Regions from separate parts of the Bacillus mesophilum genome, predicted to be linked through region 1. Evidence: riboswitches for the same ligand, from Rfam matches in the RefSeq annotation. Region 1 holds a riboswitch; the other holds the start of a gene.
What was found. A riboswitch is a leader RNA that binds a small molecule or an ion and turns the genes downstream of it on or off. The one in region 1 is predicted to bind FMN.
Positions count from the first base shown of each region.

Region 2: another riboswitch for FMN. It lies ahead of F7732_RS06430 (ECF transporter S component); the one in region 1 lies ahead of ribD (bifunctional diaminohydroxyphosphoribosylaminopyrimidine deaminase/5-amino-6-(5-phosphoribosylamino)uracil reductase RibD).

Region 1 covers NZ_WBOT01000003.1:697,148-704,529, forward strand. Annotated here, with positions in the region: gene F7732_RS13090 (mannitol-1-phosphate 5-dehydrogenase) at 1-242, shown strand, start outside; gene F7732_RS13095 (glucosaminidase domain-containing protein) at 454-1,296, shown strand; gene F7732_RS22670 (hypothetical protein) at 1,402-1,548, opposite strand; gene F7732_RS13100 (manganese catalase) at 1,812-2,672, shown strand; FMN riboswitch at 2,839-2,985, shown strand; gene ribD (bifunctional diaminohydroxyphosphoribosylaminopyrimidine deaminase/5-amino-6-(5-phosphoribosylamino)uracil reductase RibD) at 3,275-4,378, shown strand; gene ribE (riboflavin synthase) at 4,363-5,007, shown strand; gene F7732_RS13115 (bifunctional 3,4-dihydroxy-2-butanone-4-phosphate synthase/GTP cyclohydrolase II) at 5,024-6,211, shown strand; gene ribH (6,7-dimethyl-8-ribityllumazine synthase) at 6,259-6,723, shown strand; gene F7732_RS13125 (beta strand repeat-containing protein) at 7,201-7,382, opposite strand, start outside.
Region 2 covers NZ_WBOT01000002.1:311,320-318,701, forward strand. Annotated here, with positions in the region: gene F7732_RS06415 (RecQ family ATP-dependent DNA helicase) at 1-625, opposite strand, end outside; gene F7732_RS06420 (YpbB family protein) at 622-1,680, opposite strand; gene F7732_RS06425 (ferredoxin) at 1,962-2,210, shown strand; gene F7732_RS06430 (ECF transporter S component) at 2,306-2,896, opposite strand; FMN riboswitch at 3,051-3,228, opposite strand; gene serA (phosphoglycerate dehydrogenase) at 3,414-4,988, shown strand; gene F7732_RS06440 (histidinol-phosphatase) at 5,082-5,894, opposite strand; gene F7732_RS06445 (M23 family metallopeptidase) at 6,023-6,979, opposite strand; gene F7732_RS06450 (hypothetical protein) at 7,245-7,382, opposite strand, start outside.

The sequences.
Region 1 (7,382 bases):
TAGGGCGAAATGACAGACTTGTGAGCCCTGCTGTTCAGTATATTCAATACTTAGAAAAGAATCCTGAAAACTTAGCGAAAGTAATCGCTGCTGCCCTAAAGTATGATGTTCAGGAAGATCCAGAAGCAGTGGAGCTTCAGGAAAAGATCAAAGCAAATGGTTATGAAGAAACAATGGTTCAAGTATGTGGTCTATCACAGGATCATCCATTAGTAGAGCTAGTATTAAAAAACCTAAAGTGAAAAAGAGATAATGATAATTTGTAAATTAATAAAAAGCCGCTTTAAAGCTGAATCCATAAAGCTTTGAAACGGCTTTTTCTTTTGGGGAAAGGTTATATTAAAATGGCAGGTTTTCATTACGCTGTTTAATAGAAAAAGGCAAAATGCCTTCCTAATTACCCTGTCTGTTTTCACATGATTTTCATATTATAGAAGTAAAGGAGGATTTTGAATGACATTTATAGCAGAAATTGCTCCGTATGCCAAGAGAGTACAAGAGGAATCCAATATCTTAGCTTCTTTGTTAATTTCCCAGGCTATTTTGGAATCCGCATGGGGAAAGAGTAAGCTTGCACAAGAAGGGAAGAACTTATTCGGCATTAAGGGATCATACAATGGCCAGTCTGTGGAAATGCCGACTTGGGAAGTAGTCAAAGGGAAAAAGGTAGAAATACTGGCTGCATTCAGAAAGTATCCAAGCTGGTATGAGTCGTTTCAAGATCTGGCCAATCTCTTTTTAAAAGGAGTATCCTGGGATCGACATAAATATAAACTCATTATTGGGGAGAGTAATTATCGTACTGCTGCCAACGCTGTTCAATCTGCAGGTTATGCTACAGATCCTGACTATGCACAAAAGCTGATTACCATTATCGAATCTCATAACCTTACCCAATATGACCTTGCCATTTTTCCTTCAAAGGTTCAGACGCCAGGTTCACAATCTCAGAAATATTATAAAGTTGTACAAGCTATCCCCGGTTACTTTACAGCTGATAATGCCAAATCACGTACAAGTCAAAGGACGGTCATCAAGGAAGGCACATATATTATTTTTAACGAAAGCCAGGGGATGATTAATATTACTGCGACAAAAGGAGTACCAGGTTCCTGGATTAATCCCAATCATCATGCATCTGTAGACAACAAGGCTATTTATCATCTTGTTGCAGCAGGTGAAACACTTTCAGAACTTGCTGTAAAATATGGAACTTCTATTCAGGCTATTAGTGCTTTGAATACGCTGAAAAACGTGAATACCATTTATATAGGGCAAAAATTAAGAATAAAATAATCGCTGAACTGATCTTACTCGACTTAAAAGCTTTGCCTTACAAAAAACAGGGCATATTCTTATGTTTTCTTGAATATATAACGTGTTTTAATCTTACGGAGCTTATCACTTTAGATGAGTTCCTTTTATTTCGGAATGATGAACGAGAATCACCTGTCCGGTCTGGTGGTCCAGCAGTTCCCAGTATCCAGATTGATATTTAAAGAGTACCTCATATTTCTCTCCATTGTATTCAACATGTTCAATAGTCATATTGAAGATTTCCTCCACTTTTATAGGTCTTTCTATTCATTTTATATTCCTGCAAAAAAATAAGCAGAGGCCGTTTAAGTCGAATTTTTATGAAAAACAGCAACTTATGACGAAAATACTCGGTTTTTCTATAAAATTATAACTTTAGGAATATATATGAAGGTATTAAATGATTCAGAAGGTTTGTTTTCCCGGGACATACACACCCATTTCATTGCTACAATATACTGCTTCTGTTAAGACAAATAAATAGGGGTGTGTCTATGTTTTTTCATAAAAAAGAACTGCAATATCATGCAAAGCCGGAAAGACCCGATCCGATTTTTGCTCGTCAGCTGCAAGAAGTGCTAGGCGGTCAATGGGGTGAAATCTCTGTAGCCATGCAATATTTATTTCAGGGCTGGAATGTTAGAGGAAATGGAAAATATAAAGACTTATTGATGGACACTGGCGCAGAAGAACTGGCGCATATTGAAATGCTTGCAACAATGATCGCACGCCTTCTGGACGGAGCACCTGTTGGCGATTTAGAAACAGCTGCAAAAGATCCGGTAATTGGTGCTATTTTAGGCGGTATGAACCCGCAGCATGCCATCGTTTCTGGATTGGGTGCGATGCCTGCAGATTCTATGGGTAACCGCTGGACAGCAAATTATATTATTGCCAGCGGTAACCTGCTGGCTGATTTTAGAATGAATTTAACAGCAGAGTCACAGGGACGTCTGCAGGTTTCAAGACTTTATGCTGCTACGAATGACCGCGGTGTTAAAGATATGCTTTCCTGGTTAATTGCTCGTGATACAATGCACCAAAATCAATGGCTTGCTGCTATTAAAGAATTGGAAGCAAAAGAAAATGTTGTCGTACCTAGTACATTCCCGCGTGAATTAGAAAAGCAGGAAGTTGCTTATACATTATTTAATTTTTCAGAAGGAAATGAAAGTGCAACAGGACGTTGGGCACAAGGTAAGAGCATGGATGGACTTGGAACATTTAACTATGTAGAAAACCCGGTCCCTCTTGCGAATAAACCGAAGTTAAAGCCTGCTCCAGAATATATTTTTGACACACCTCTGGCGGTTGTAAAAGGAAGAGATGAACAGATTCCACCAAATTTAATCTAATATAAGAGATGACCGCCTAATTGCAGATGGATGGCGGTTTTTTTGTATATGTATTATGCGGAGTTCAGATGAGAACCTTGGTGTGAGGGAATATTCTGACAGTTAGTAAAGTGAGTAAAAAAATATGTTTTTGTGAATATATGTGCTAAATTATAAACGTACATAGAAAACACTTCGGGGCAAGGTGGAAATCCTTACCGGCGGTGATCGAGCGTGCATGCCTCGTTAGTCCGTGACCCGGATTCCTTTGGATTCGGTGGAGCTGGTGTAAATCCGGCACCGACAGTGAAAGTCTGGATGGGAGAAGTTGTCTTTTATATGTACAATGCTCAGGTGAAATCTGCCCTCTTTTAGAGAAGCTTGTCTTTTCCGAATGGATATAAGATCAAGTTTTTATTTGCTATATGTTATTTGCAGAGGCTGGCCAAGAGACTATGGGAATTAGTTAAACAACTTTCTAAGTGTTTTTTTCAGTTGTTTCTATTTGCTGATCAGTTTATCTTTTGCAGAAGAAAAGGATGTGTCATTCTTCCTGCAAAAGTTTTCTTCAGTATGTCCCTTATCGTCATTTGTGCTCGCCATTTCTAATAGGAGGGGTGCGATTGAATGATGAATATTATATGAGAATAGCGCTTGATCTAGCGATAACTGCTGAGGGACAAACATCTCCAAACCCTCTTGTGGGTGCTGTTTGTGTGAAAGATGGCCAGATTATAGGTACTGGTGCGCATCTAAAAGCCGGGACACCACATGCAGAAGTCCATGCCATTACAATGGCGCATGATCATGCAAAAGGAGCAGATCTTTATGTCACCCTTGAACCGTGTGGACATAGAGGCAAAACACCTCCTTGTACAAATCTCATTATAAATAGCGGTATTCGCCGTGTTGTTATTGCCTGTATGGATCCGAATCCTTTAGTAAAAGGAAGAGGAATATCCCAGCTGAAACAAGCAGGAATTGAAGTAGTCACAGGCGTTTTAGAAAAAGAGGCAGCATTTTTAAACCGAGCATTTTTTCACTATATCCAATACGGTACTCCCTATGTCACCTTAAAAGCAGCCGCCACTCTCGATGGCCGGATTGCCGCATCATCAGGAGACAGCAAATGGATCACTTCCAAAGAAGCTAGGGAAGATGTCCATTATCTTCGCCATATCCATGATGCCATCTTAGTAGGTGCACAAACCGTTATTGCTGATAACCCTTTCCTCACCACCCGTTTGCCCCATGGTGGAAAGAATCCCATTCGAATTGTTTTAGACCGGCGCCTACAGACGCCAAATACAGCAAATGTCGTAACTGACGAAGCTGTAAAGACGATTATTTTTACACAAGTTCCTTTGGAAGAGCAAAATAAGAAATACGACTCTAATTTTGTTCATAAAGAAGTTATTCCGAAGTCGCAGGCTTTTTTACCGTCTGTATTAAAGTATTTAGGCGGTATTGGTGTGATGACGTTATTGGTAGAAGGGGGAAGCCGTGTTCATTCGAGTTTTATTGATGAGAACCTGGCGGACGAACTTTACTTATACCTTGCACCAAAACTTATTGGCAATGGAACTTCCTTTTTTAGCAGCGAAAAAAGAAACTGGATGAAAGATAGTGAGAATTTGTATATTTTGGATATGCAAACATTCGGACTGGATTTACGTCTGCATGCACAGTTTCAAAAGGAGGAATCTGCTTCTTGTTTACTGGAATAGTAGAAGAAATCGGTATCATTTCAGGCATTCATCATGAACAGGACGCAATGAAACTCACCGTTGAATGTGAGAAGGTGCTTGAAGATGTAAAGGTTGGTGACAGTATTGCCGTAAACGGAGTCTGCTTAACAGTTGCGTCATATGAAACCAATTCTTTCACTGCCGATCTAATGCCTGAAACGTTAAAATCTACTGCTCTTCATACCTTATATGTTGGCAATAGAGTGAATCTAGAACGAGCAATGCTAGCGAACAGCCGATTTGGCGGTCATATTGTATCAGGTCATATCGATGCAACTGGAAAAATTAATAGAATTAATCACAGAGGTAATGCTCTATATTTGGAAATTGGGATTGCAGAACAATGGCAGCGTTACTTCATACTAAAAGGTTCGGTTGCTGTTGACGGTACATCGCTAACCGTATTTGGTGTGCACGAAGACCACTTTGTTATTTCCCTTATACCAACAACACAGATGGACTCTATATTAGGATCTAAGCAAGTGGGTGACCTCGTAAATATTGAATGTGATATGTTAGCCAAATATACGGAAAAACTGCTTCGTTATGAAAATACAACAACTACTAATCTGACAGCTGAAATGCTGACAAGAAATGGCTTTTTATAAAAAGGAGTGCGGACGCATGTATGCTTCAGTGGAAAAAGCAATAGAAGAGCTAAAGAAGGGGAAGGCCATCATTGTCGTGGATGATGAACAGCGCGAGAATGAAGGTGATTTTATCGCACTTGGTGAATTTGCAACACCTGAAATGATCAATTTTATGGCAACAGAGGGTAAAGGGCTTATTTGTGTTCCAATTACTGAAGAAAAGGCAGAGCAGCTTGAATTGCCTTTAATGACAGCACAAAATACAGATTCTCATGGAACAGCCTTTACGATTAGCATTGATCATTCTTCTAGCCATACAGGCATTTCTGCATTTGAACGTTCTGAAACCGTCCAAAAAATGATGGAAACTTCTGCTGCGGCGAAAGATTTTAAAAAACCAGGTCATATTTTCCCGCTTATTGCCCAAACAGGAGGCGTATTAAAACGGGCAGGGCACACAGAGGCCGCTGTTGATTTAGCCAGATTAGCCGGCTCTGAACCTGTTGGTGTTATTTGCGAAATAATGAATAGAGATGGCACGATGGCGAGAGGACCACAGCTTAAAGATATGGCTGAGAAGTTTAATTTGGTGATTTTAACAATTAAAGAATTGATCGCTTATCGCCGTCAAAAAGAGCAGTTAATTGAAAAAGTGGTGGAGATTTCTTTGCCAACCGATTTCGGTTTGTTCAGAGCGGTGACATTTACAGAAGTTCTGACAGGACAAGAGCATATTGCACTTGTCAAAGGAGAGGTCCAAGGAAAGTCAGATGTTCTAGTTAGAGTACATTCTGAATGCCTGACTGGTGATGTATTTGGCTCTTTTCGCTGTGACTGCGGGCCGCAGCTTCACGCTGCAATGGCTCAAATTGATGCGGAGGGTCAAGGAGTTCTTCTCTATATGAGGCAGGAAGGCAGAGGGATCGGCCTCGTCAATAAAATGAAGGCATATAAGCTTCAGGAAGAAGGATATGATACGGTTCAAGCAAACGAAAAGCTTGGCTTTGCTCCTGACCTGCGCGACTATGGCATAGGTGCTCAAATTTTACGTGATTTAGGACTTTCATCCATTCGTCTTTTAACGAATAATCCCAGAAAAATTGCAGGAATTGAAGGGCATGGATTGAAGGTAACGGACCGTATGCCTATTCAGATGCCGGTTAGAGAAGAGAATGCATTGTATATGCAAGTGAAGAAAGAAAAAATGGGACACCTTTTTTAAAAGATAATATATTTGAACGTAAAAAATAAAATCCGAGGAGAATATAAATGACAATTATACATGAAGGTAATTTAATAGGTACGGATCTTAAAATAGGTATTGTAGTTTCCAGGTTTAATGAATTTATTACAAGTAAATTGCTGGGAGCAGCTGAAGATGCTTTAAAGAGACATGGCGTAAGTGATGATAATATTGAGGTGGCATGGGTGCCTGGAGCGTATGAAATACCATTGGTTGCAAAGAAAATGGCAGCATCTAAGAAATATGATGCCATTGTAACACTCGGAACAGTTATTCGCGGAGCTACTCCTCATTTTGATTATGTTTGTAATGAGGTTGCTAAAGGGGTTGCTGCGATTAACATGCAAGAAGGAATCCCAGTTATCTTTGGTGTACTAACCACAAATACAATTGAACAGGCAATAGAAAGAGCAGGAACAAAAGCAGGAAATAAAGGATGGGATTCTGCAACAGCAGCTATTGAAATGGCGAATTTAATGAAGAAGTTTTAATTCAAATAAAGAGAGGTGCGCTCTAATCGTTTATCTCCTCTAAGACCGGTTTTACGATGTAATGATTTCAACATAGAAAAGAGCATTGAATGCAGATTCAATGCTCTTTTTAAATATTATAGTTCTAGTTTCAGACGATTTCTATACCTAATTGCTGCCTCACTATCTGTGTTAATACCACTTATTGAGCTACGTGTAAAAGGCATCCATCCCGACAAAATTATTTTCAATAAATCTATCAATTTATCTTCAAAGAAAAATTCCTATCATTTTAATAAATTTATATAATTAAATAGTTTGTTTTAGAAGTAAATAATCTTTAGGTTAAGGAATGTTACAGAAGAAGCAAGATTAAAAACTAACCGCATTCTAAACTTGGCGTTTAATACATTTAGAAAGAAAACTTACGCTTCCATGGAAGCAATTGTGTGGATATCAAGGATCTACTCTCGATTTTTATAAGTCAGATTAGCTAAATCAAGTGATTCGGAACATTGAAAATACAATACCTGCTCCTGAAGAACCTCCTAGATTTAATCCTAATGTTAAACCATTTGCAAGATAAAATAATCCAATTGTATCGCCGGCGTTTAGTTCTACTTCCCCTGCCAGGGTCACAGTGCCGTTCCCTAAAATGGTCCGAATTGAAAGTAAAGCAA
Region 2 (7,382 bases), on a different contig from region 1:
AGTGCTCTACAGCAATTGTAATGTTAGGTCTGTTAACAGAATAAATAATTTGTTCGCAATCCAGAATTGAGAGTGAATGAATGATATCCGCACGGACTTCACTTGTTGCCGTTGCTGTCAGGGCAACTGTCAAGGGATGTCCCAGCTTCTCGCGAATATAACCAAGCTTTAAGTAATCTGGTCTGAAATCATGGCCCCATTGTGATATACAATGAGCTTCATCAATAACAAACAAGGAGATATTTAGACTTTTCATTCTTGCTAGAACATTTTCTGACACCAGCATTTCCGGTGAGATAAAAATAAATTTAAATGTATTTAATTGTCTTAAAGCATTCAGCTTTTCATCAAAAGATAAAAAAGAATTAATGGCAATAACACTTTTTTCTCCATTTACTTTCAGCTGATCAACCTGATCCTGCATTAAAGAAAGCAAAGGGGATACAATAACTACTTGTCCATTTAGCATATAACCTGGCAGCTGATAACAGAGTGATTTCCCTGTACCTGTTGGAAGCATAGCCAGCGTATTTTTCCCTGCTAAAAGAGCGGTAATCACTTCCCTTTGACCGCTTCTGAAATGGCTATAGCCAAAACGTTCTTTTAATACTTCTTCAATCATCATAATGAGTCACCAAATACCGCAAGTACTAACCTTATCTCAAAATACTGTGCATGCGGAACAATCGTTTTAATATGTTTTAGCTGTTTCGATGTTACTTTTTTTACTGCTTCTGCTATTTCGGCCACATTTTTATCCGAAACAAATCTTCCTATTTCAAAATCAGGCTTGTTGAGTGCAAGTTCGACAATATGGTCCTCTATTGTGTTTCTCTTTAGCTTTCTAAAAGTTGCTATTTCTTCAATTGTGAACCCCTGCTGCAATAATTCTTCCGTTCTTTGCGCAGAGATGGTCATCGTAAATTCAGTTTCAGCAGACTGTGTTACTTTATTCAGTAATGGCAATTGAACAGGTTTCTCTTTTATCACCGTGAGCATAGTATGCAGAATACTTTGAAACTGCAGCTCAAAATAATCCTGGTCCATTGAATACTGTAATGCTGCCTGTTCTTTCGTAAGACCAATTGTCTCCGCTCCAGTCAGCCTGCTGATCAAGAATTCCGGCTGTATACTAGAGCTATTTTCAAGACAGTCGACCAGTTCATTAAAGACTTTTTGGGCAAGATCTTGTCTGTCCATCTTCGTGTCCTGCAAAAATTGTTTAAGCCATAAATGTGTTTCTTTTTTACGCTGAATCGGCAAATATTTAGAATAGCTATGCATGAGGTTTGAAATGACCTGTACGAGTAATGATAGCCTTTCCCAAAATACAACAGATAGTTGATGATATTTCCAGCCGTTTAAGTTTAAAGGCAGCGGCTGCTTTTTTAATTGTTCCTTTAATGCCTCTCTGCCCAGGTCAGTAAGACGATACTGAGAAGGTTCATATTCTAAAATCCATTTTTCCTTTGTCATTTCTGCCAGGTGCTGATCAAATTCCAGCCTTGTCATAGAAGGATATACACGAAAAAATGGTGTGAGCTGAAAAAGAAAAGCATCTTGGATAGTTTGGGAGGATTTTTTGCCATTTAATAAATGGAAAACAGAATAGACGGTGCGTTCATCTGCTATTCGCTGGAGGCAATATAGGATAATGCTCTTTTTATAACACCCAAACATTGTATTGTATCCCCTTATCAAATTTCGTATAAATTAAAAAGTGAACAGTTATCTTTTAAACCGTTACGATCATTGTATCATGAAAGAAAAAGGGTTGTTTAATGTAAGCGTTTTATTCGTTTGCAAAACACGAAAACCCTACTGTGATAAGTATTCTCAACATCTTTTTATTGAAAAGTTGAAGTTTCAGTTTTACAATAGGAATGAGGGACGAGATTCTGCAGCGCGCAGAAGAACAAGATATATTTCTTTTTTTAATTCATTCAGGAGGTTTTTTTAAGATGGCTAAATATACAATCGTTGACAAAGATACATGTATCGCATGCGGGGCTTGCGGAGCTGCTGCTCCAGATATTTATGATTATGATGATGAAGGCATTGCCTTTGTTACATTAGATGATAACCAAGGTACGGTTGAAGTTCCTGATGTTCTTATGGACGATATGATGGATGCTTTTGAAGGCTGTCCTACTGATTCTATTAAAGTGGCAGATGATTCCTTTGAGGGAGATCCGCTTAAATACGAATAAAAAAGGTTTCTTCTAAAATCTCCTTTCACCTGAAAGGAGATTTTTCTTTTAATGCGTAAATAAAAAGAGCAGCTTCTAAGGCTGCTCTTTTTCATTTAAACGGCACTTTTAAGTGCATTTTGACTTTGTTTGGTTATCCATACACTCATTTTAGAGTAGATCAGCATAAATACGGCTGCAATTAATAATCCTTTGATGATATTAAAAGGAAGGATCCCCGTAACAACCATGGTCCGCATTTCAGGAGCAGACATCGCAGGAAAATTCAAAAAGAATGTGTACGCAGGAAGAATCACTATATAATTGAGTACACTCATCATAATCGCCATGATGATTGAGCCCGAGATCAGTCCAATTGTCATTCCTTTTTTCGATTTAAGACGATTGAAAATATAGTAAACGGGAAGAACAAATAAGATTCCTGCCAGAAAATTAGATATATGTCCTACAGGAACTCCAGTAGCACTTCCTGTCATAAAATAATCCAGAATATTTTTAAATAATTCAACCAAAATGCCGGCCAGCGGTCCAAAGATTAATGCAGCGATTAGTGCAGGAATATCACTGAAATCAATCATTAGAAAATTAGGAAATGGCGGCATCGGGAAGTTCAGCAGCATTAATACATATGCGATACTGCTCAGCATTCCAATTGCTACAAAAGCTTTTACATTCAATTTTTTCATTTTTTCCTCTCTCCTTTTTAGGCTATCTCTCCTAAAGAAGAAAGGTTCAGCAAAGTAAGCGGCATTAAAAAACCCCCAAGTATGTACTTGAGGGAGAAATAGGCACGCTTTAATAAACGCTCAAAATCCTGCATTTTTTGAACGCTTGCGGAACCTCCATCTTCTCCCATCCAGACTGTACTGTCGGCTTTGGAATCGCACCAAATCCTGCTTAATTTAACGTATGGCATGTGAGTGAAGTGCATCATCACACCATACAATCAGGCTCGCGGGCTTAAAGCATTGCGCTTATCACCGCCGGTCGGGAATTTCACCCTGCCCCGAAGATAGACCATATTAAATTATCATACAGATACATTATACTGAAGAATGATCCTTTTGTGAAGAAATAAATCTCAGCCCAAGTGTTTTAACTCTTTAAAGCGTTTCCTTTTTACATTAGTGCATAATTTAAATTGACAGACTATTGGCGTTCTTGTAAAATAGTCAAAAAAATCGCACTCTCCAGGGGGATCTTATGTATACCGTATTAGTTTCAGATGCAATAAGTGCTGAAGGACTCAAACCGCTTCTTGACATGCCTAATTTAGAAATTATTCAGAGGAAAAGTGATGATCCATCCGTTCGTCTTGAAAGCGTTGATGCTTTGCTTGTCAGGAGTGCAACTAAAGTTACTGAAGAGCTGTTGGAGCAAATGCCTAACTTGAAGATTATTGGCAGAGCAGGAGTAGGTGTAGACAATATTGATGTTCCGGCTGCAACTAAGAAAGGGATCGTTGTCGTCAATGCACCAGACGGCAATACAATCTCAACGGCGGAGCATACCTTTGCCATGATGGCTTCGTTAATGAGAAGGATTCCACAAGCTTATGTAAGCGTAAAAAACACAGAATGGAAACGCAGTACATTTGTTGGAACGGAGCTTCACGGTAAAACATTGGGAATTGTTGGGTTAGGCAGAATTGGAGCAGAGCTTGCTAAACGCGCCAAGGCTTTTGGCATGACGATCACGGTTTTTGATCCATTTTTAACGAAGGAACGTGCAGCTAAACTTGGCGTTGAATCCGCATCACTAGAGCATTTGCTTCAATCATCTGATATTATCACCGTACATACACCACTCACTCCAGAAACCAAAGGACTTATTAATTCTAAAAGCTTATCACTCACCAAGAAAGGCGTATATTTTCTAAATTGTGCACGCGGAGGTATTATTGATGAACTCGCTCTCGCTGACTATATTGGGAGCGGACATGTGGCAGGTGCAGCACTTGATGTTTTTGAATTAGAACCGCCCGGAGAGCACCCGCTTCTTAAATTTGATCAAGTCATTGCCACCCCTCACCTCGGGGCATCAACAAAAGAAGCTCAATTAAATGTAGCTACTCAAGTTGCACATGAAGTCCGATTATTTCTTGAAGATATGCCTGTTTCCAATTCAATCAATTTACCTGCCATATCAAAAGACTTATATGCTAAGCTGCAGCCCTTTCATCAGCTCGCTAAACAAATGGGAGCGATTCTGTCTCAATGTGTAAAAACCGGTATTCATGAATTGAGCATCACCTATTCTGGTTCGGCAACAGACTTAGAAACACCATACTTAACAAAAGCGCTAATTTCTGGCTTTTTCAAAAACAGAATTGATGCTTATGTAAATGAAGTAAATGCCCTATTAACAGCAAAAGAGCGCGGCATTACAATTGGTGAAAAAATTTCTGTAGACGCATTTGGCTATTCTAATTGCATTACGGTGACAGCTAAAGGAGAAGACTTGGCCTTCACTGTAAGAGGAACATACATTGATCACTATGGTCCTCGAATTGTTTATTTAAATGGCTTTAATATTGACTTTCTCCCAGATGGAAACCTTCTATATATTCAGCATATGGACCGCCCTGGGGTCATTGGCCGCGTAGGAAAAATACTAGGCGACTTATCAGTCAATATTGCCACAATGCAAGTTGGCCGGAAAGAAGCCGGTGGAGAAGCGATTATGGTTTTATCATTTGATAATCCAATAGAGGAACAAACATTATCCGCTTTATCTAAATTAGAGGACATTGTATCCATTAATTCCATTTTGCTTTAGCGGATGCATATCACATTCTAATGTATCCCAAAAACTAAAAGCGCACTGCAAATTGCAGCGCGCTTTATTTTATTTTCTTCTCAATCCGTCTCGTTAGCCAATCGGGTATTCTTTTCTTTCTCCCTTTGAAAATGTCATAATTGATGTATAACCTATTTCTTTTGCAAGTTTCAGAGCTTGGTCAAAGTTCGCACCAACATGCTCTGGAAAATGGGCATCTGATGATAAAACAATCGGTATGTTTTTCTCGAAGCATTTTTGCAGCAGTCTTGGATCTGGGTATAGTTCTCCAACCGGTTTTCTTAACCCTGCCGTGCTGATTTCTACACAAGTTTTTGACTTCGCTAATGCATCAGTTGCCCGTTCATATTGCTCTAGTAAAAACTCTTCATCATCTGGTACATATTTAAATATTTTCACTAAATCAAGATGTCCTACGATATCAAATAAATTAGACTCTGCCAATGTTATAACCTGGTCAAAATAAGCCTTATAAACTTGAGCAACGTCTCTTCTGTCCCATTCTTTTCTGTACTCAGCTAAATCAATGCCGAAGTCACCTACCCAATGAATGGAGCCAATCACATAATCGAAATCATAGCTTTTGATAAATTGCTCCATTTCTTTATGCTTTCCTGGAGTATAATCCATTTCTATTGACATTTTGACATCTATATCATGGTTCCAAGCCTTCTGAAATAAAGCTTCATAGTCTGTCATATCGTAATAGCGTCTTTCATTTACCCATGGATTCTGTAATATATCAGCCGTCTGGTAAAAATGATAAGCATGTTCTGAAATACCAAAGCTTTCTATTCCAAGCTCTTTTGCCTTATCTGTAAATTTTGTTAAATAATCTAATGATAGCGTCCCGTTTTCCAAATGATTATGATAATCCGTGAGCATGTAATCTCCCCCTTAATTTAGACATCATTATACGCTTATCAGAAAAATCAGGCAATGGACAAGTTGAATTTCCTCACTAAAAAACTCCTGCTCTGTTGAAAAACAGCGGTTGAGCAGGAGAAAAAAGGTTAATTTGAGATCTTGATTCTTTCGTTTATTTGAATTGTATCGTCATTTAACATATTTAAATCTTTTAACTCTTGTACTGTAAGATTCTTCTCTTCAGCAATAGAAGACAAGGTATCCCCACTTTTCACCAAATAAACCTTATCAGGATCTATGTCGGGAATTGTTAAAATTTGTTCAGGTACAATATGATCTGAGTCTAGCTTGTTTGCCCCTTGAATGGAAATAACATCCATTTTATACTGAACTGAAATATCCCATAGGGTTTCACCGCTCTGCACAATATGGGTAATTGGCTCAATTTCCTCTGTCTTTTCTGCATTATTCTTTTCATTTTCTTCTTCTGATTCATGATCATAATTCTGTCCTCTTGAACCAAATTCATTGAGTACAGCTGCAGTTCTTATGTTAACAGCGGACTCCTCTCTTCCGAATACTTCGACTGAATCACCCAGTGATTCATGACCAAAAGCTAAAAATGGATCAAGAGCATTCTCTTTTTTATATGTCCATTCGTGTTTATGTATTTCGAAATGCAAATGTACGCCTGAAGAGTTTCCAGTACTGCCCATCCTGCCAATTACCTCTCCTTGTTCTACTTCATTTCCTTCTTCTCCAAGGCGCTCTTGTAAATGGGCATAAACCGTTTCAGTGCCATTCTTATGTTTGACAAAAATAACATGACCGTAAGAACCAGAATAATAGGATCTCGTGATCGTACCCTGATCAACAGCGTAAACAGGTGTTCCCGACTCTGCTGCTATATCAATCCCTTTATGTTTTCCATTTCTTGTCCCAAAAGTATCTGTAATAACTCCATCAGCTGGCCATATCCAGTGTGTTGTTTCACTCGTAATATTGAACGTTTCAGCTTTTATCGTCTTTCCACCAAGAAACAGCAAACTAACACAAAGCGCTAAACCCCCAGCGATTAATAAACGCTTTATATAATCCTTCAATGTTTTTCCTCCTAATTTTGACTGCAGCTTATCTTCGAAGCTTTAAGCACATATTTTCCAACCAAATAAAGCAGAAATTTATTTCAAATGTGCAGCAGCCTTTTATTCTAAAAGTCTCTTTCACAGCCTATGAAGGCATGTACATAATTAGAACATTTAATATTTAAGAGTCTCTCAGCAAAGACACGTTTTTTAGTATGTGTCCCTATATGGGGTGATTATGCAATTTTTTTCTAAAAAAAAAAAACGAGCACGTAGGCTCGTTTTAAGGCAATTCTTTTTGATTTGGTGCTATTGGAAGTTCCAGCTCCTGACTGAGATTAAATCTCCCAATTGTATCAACATCCGCATTTTCCACTCTTACATGCTCGTAATGAAATTCCTTAGCTGTTAATAATAAGGC